Regions from separate parts of the Nocardioides maradonensis genome, predicted to be linked through region 2. Evidence: riboswitches for the same ligand, from Rfam matches in the RefSeq annotation. Region 2 holds a riboswitch; the other holds the start of a gene.
What was found. Region 2 has a riboswitch for cobalamin ahead of ACYVAQ_RS10010 (VWA domain-containing protein). Riboswitches for the same ligand answer to the same signal wherever they lie in the genome.

Region 1: another riboswitch for cobalamin. It lies ahead of ACYVAQ_RS18850 (prenyltransferase/squalene oxidase repeat-containing protein); the one in region 2 lies ahead of ACYVAQ_RS10010 (VWA domain-containing protein).

Annotation. Positions count from the first base shown of each region.
Region 1 covers NZ_BAAHAZ010000018.1:6,320-8,514, reverse strand. The annotation lists gene ACYVAQ_RS18855 (hypothetical protein) at 1-476, opposite strand, end outside; cobalamin riboswitch at 850-970, shown strand; gene ACYVAQ_RS18850 (prenyltransferase/squalene oxidase repeat-containing protein) at 1,045-2,154, shown strand; gene ACYVAQ_RS18845 (hypothetical protein) at 2,160-2,195, shown strand, end outside.
Region 2 covers NZ_BAAHAZ010000007.1:91,230-93,424, forward strand. The annotation lists gene ACYVAQ_RS10010 (VWA domain-containing protein) at 1-1,399, opposite strand, end outside; cobalamin riboswitch at 1,429-1,555, opposite strand; gene cbiE (precorrin-6y C5,15-methyltransferase (decarboxylating) subunit CbiE) at 1,569-2,195, shown strand, end outside.

The DNA.
Region 1 (2,195 bases), on a different contig from region 2:
TCGAGGTCGGCTTCGATGGTCTTGGCCTCGGCGACCTGGAGGAGCTTGCCGGGAGGGAGCTGCCACGCGGCGGCGACCGCGGTGTCGACCAGCGCCGCGCCCTCGGGGGTGAGGGGTCGGGTCATGGCGGTGATCTTGCGGGCGACCCAGACGGGGGTCTTCAACGCTTGGACGTCCTCGAAGAGGAGCGGCAGTCGGTGGCGCAGGTCCAACGCATCCGCGGCGAGGTTGCGGGTGGCGATCACGCCGGCGCGGCGGGCGATCGCGAGCTCGGCCCAGCAGAGCTCGGACACCCGTGGTGTCCCGTCCCCGCCCAGGCCGACAAGGTGGTCGCCGCCGGGTCGCGGCTCGGGTTCGTCGGTGTGCAGATCGGCCCACGCGAGGGCGGCGAGGAGCTCGTCCACGTCGGCTTGGAGGCGGGCGTCCACGGCACCGCTGGCGGCGGTGAGGATGTGGTGGTGATCGCCCGAGATCATGGGTCTATTGTAGTCGTACAGGTGTTCTAGACAAGTGGATAAGCCTGTGAGGTAGGTGGATAACCCGTCACATTTCGAGCGGCGAGTGTGGGTTGGTTTCGATACGCCGCTCGCTGGCGCTCGCAGCTACTCAACCAACGACGAGGGGGCGGCCGCGAAGCGGCGGCGCGGGCGAAGCCCGTGCCGACTCCGCGCCGTCCTGCCGCCCGGTCGGGACCCCGGGTCAAGGACGCGAAGCGCCGCGTAGCGGGGCGAGCGCAGCGAGCATCCTTGAGGCGGGGTGCCGGGCGGCTACGGTGCGGCCGCCCTTGGCCAGCCCCGAAGTCCCGAGCACGGTTGGGGCCCACCCCGGACCCCGGGTTACCCTCAGGTCATCATTCATCACGCCCGTGGTGGGGGAAGCCGGTCCGAGTCCGGCGCTGACCCGCAACCGTGGGCCGTGTTCATCGGGGGACACGGCGAGCCGGAGCACCTGGCACGGGACGTCCTGACACCAACGCTGTCGTGGAAAGCAGCGGGTCGGGCGGCCCCGAGCCGCGGCCCGCTGACAACAGCGGGAAGGATCCACATGTCGCTGTCCGTACGTCGGTGGGCCGGCGCCGCCAGCTCGGCAGTCATCGCGCTCACGTTCACGGCCTGTGGCGCCGCCGGCTCTGGCGACACCCCGTCCGACACGACGGTGCCGCAAGCTGCGACGGACGGCGCTACCTGGCTGGCCGGGCAGCTTGAGAACGGCGTCCTGGTCAACCACCAGTACAAGTCGAACGACGATTCCACCACCGTCGAGCTCGCCTACGCGCTGCGGGACGTCGATCCGCAGTCGCCCGCCCTGGCGCAGGTCGGGGCCGCGCTCGCCACGGGCGCCAAGGCGTACAGCCGCCCTGGCAAGGACGAGTACTCCGGCGCGACGGCGAAGCTGCTGTCCTTCGCCACGGATACCGGCGCCGACCCTCGGTCGTTCGGCGGCCTGGACCTCGTCAAGCAGATGGAGTCGCTCACGGCGCCGACCGGTCGCATCGCCGATGTCAGCTCCTACGGCGACTACGCGAACGTGTTCGGCGAGATCTGGGCTGTGCGGGGCCTGCTCAATGCGCGCTCGAAGAAAGCTCCCGCCGCGGAGAAGTTCCTGCTGGATCAGCAGTGCTCAGCCGGCTACTTCCGTCAGGACTTCGCCAAGCCGAATGCGCCCGTGCAGGGCTGCCACGCCGGTGACCCGGCCTCGGTGGACACCACGGCGCTCGCTGTGGTGCTCCTGCAGGACAAGGCGGCGAATGACCAGGTGCTCGCCGGCGCCCTGCAGCACGCTGCGGGGTGGCTGACGAGCGTCCAGGGCAAGGACGGCTCCTTCGTGGCCAACATAGGTGGCGGCCAGAGCGGCCCGAACGCCGACAGCACCGGTCTGTCAGCCGCGGCGCTGCGGCTCGCAGGCATGGACGCCGAGGCCGCGTCCGCGGCGACGTGGGTCCGCGCCCACCAGGTCCCGTCGGGCTGTGCCGGCAAGCTGTCGGATGCCGCCGGTGCCATCGCGTACGACGACGCCACCTTGACCGGTGCCGCTGCCTCTGGCATCACGGCGAAGACCGCCTTCACTTGGCGGCTCGCGTCGGCCCAGGCGCTGCCCGCGCTGTTGTCCGTCCCCGCGTCTGCTCCGGCAGCGGCCTGCCCGACCGAGAAGTGACAGCGGTGCGGCGACCGATCGCGGCAGCGGGCCCCCGGCTC
Region 2 (2,195 bases):
GGATCGCGGTCTTCACCTGGGTCATCCGCTTGCGCGCGGCCATCGAGCCGGACGCGTCGACGCAGAAGAGCACCAGGTTCGCCTCGCGGCCCTCCCGTACGGCGACGCGCAGGTCGCGCGGCTCCAGGACGCGCGTGCCGCGGGCCGCCGCGGCCTTCAGGGTCTCGACCAGGTGCAGCGAGCCGTCGCCGCCGGGTCGTGCCCCGACCCGGCGTCCGCTGGTCGCGATCGCGCGGCTGCGCCGGCCCGCCTGGCCGGCGCCGAGACCGGCCACCTTGAGCAGCTTCGGTCGGTACGGCGTGCCGGTGGCGGCGGTGGTCTCCTGGCTCGCTGCACTCCCCGTGGCCGGCGCCTCGGGGGCCTCGCCCTGGCTCGCTTCGCTCGGCTCGCGCTCGGACTGCTCGCTCGCTTCGCTCGCATTGCCCTCCGACTCGCCCTCGCTCGCTTCGCTCGCGTCGGGCTCGTCGGTTGGCTCCGGCGGCAGCTCCTCGTCGCCGAGCAGCTGGTCGAGCAGGTCCTCGTCCAGCCCCGGAGCGTCGAACGGGTTGCGTCGACGCCGGTGCGGGAGGGCCAGCAGCGCGGCCCGCCGGATGTCCGCGCGCGTCACCTCGTCGCGGCCGGCCCACGCCGCGTGGGCGACGGCGGTGCGGGCGGTGACGATGTCGGCACGCAGCCCGTCGACCTCGAACGCCGCGCAGATCTCGGCGATCTTGAGCAGCGCCGCATCGCCGAGCAGCACCTTCGCCACCCGCTCGCGCGCGTGCTCGACCCGCTCGGTGAAGGCGGCCTCGGCGGCGGCGTACCCGGCGGCGAACACCTCGGGGTCGGCGTCGTACGCCATCCGGCGGCGGACCACGTCGACGCGCAGCCCGGGGTCACGCGGCGCGGCCACCTCGACCGTGAGGCCGAACCGGTCGAGCAGCTGCGGGCGCAGCTCGCCCTCCTCGGGGTTCATGGTGCCGATCAGCACGAACCGCGCGTCGTGCTCGACCGAGATGCCGTCGCGCTCGACCGTCACCCGACCCATCGCGGCGGCGTCGAGCAGCAGGTCGACCAGGTGGTCGTGCAGCAGGTTGACCTCGTCGACGTACAGCAGGCCCCCGTGGGCGCGGGCCAGGAGCCCCTGCTCGACCTGGATCCGTCCCTCGGTCAGGGCGGACTCCAGCTGGATCGAGCCGATCACCCGGTCCTCGGTCGCGCCGATGGGCAGCTCGACGAGCGGGGGGAACAGCGCGCCGAGCGCCCGCACGCTCGTCGACTTCGCCGTCCCCTTCTCGCCGCGGACCAGGACGCCGCCGATCTCCGGGCTGATCGTCGTCAGCACCAGCGCGAGGCCCATGTCGTCGAGGTCGTCGGCCGCGCAGCCGACGATGGCCGAAAAGGGGTAGTGCAGTGGCATGTGAGGCTCCCGCTCGCTTCGCCATCGTTGACATGGTCGGGCGCGAGGCCGGTCTTCGGACTGTCACCGCAGCGGGCCTGTGCCGGAGTTCCACCGGCTTCCCAGATTCTCCCGTCAGGTCGAAACCCTCGGGGCACCTCGTGCCGCGGCCACGATAGCGTCACTGCCCATGTCCGCCGCCACGCCCTCCCTCCACGTGATCGGGATCGGCGCCGACGGCTGGGACGGGCTGAGCCCGGCGACCCGCGCCCGGGTCCGCGCCGCAGCGGTCGTCCTGGGCGGTCCGCGCCACCTGAACCTGCTGCCCGCCGAGGTCATCGGACGCCGCGTTCCGTGGCCGTCGCCGCTGCGGGACGGGCTCCCCGCGCTGCTCGCCTCGCTCGACGACGGACCGGTGGTCGCCCTCGCCTCGGGCGATCCCCTCGTCTCCGGCATCGGTACGACGCTGCTCGGCCTGCTCCCGCCCGGCAGCGTGACCATCGAGCCGGCGATCTCCTCGGTCGCCCTCGCCCGGGCCGCGATGGGCTGGCCCGCGGAGTCCTGCGCGGTGGTCAGCGTCGTCGGCCGGGACGTGGCCCTCGTGGCCCGCGAGCTCGCCCCCGGCCGCCGGATCCTGGTGCTCTCCTCCGACGAGAACACGCCGGCGGAGATCGCCGAGCTCCTCGTCGAGGCCAGGTTCGGCGCCTCCAGCGTCACCGTCCTCGGTGACCTCGGCTCGGACGCGGAGACCACCACGAGCGCGACCGCCGCCACCCTCGCCGGCCCCTTCCCCCGCCTCAACGTCGTGGCGGTCGCG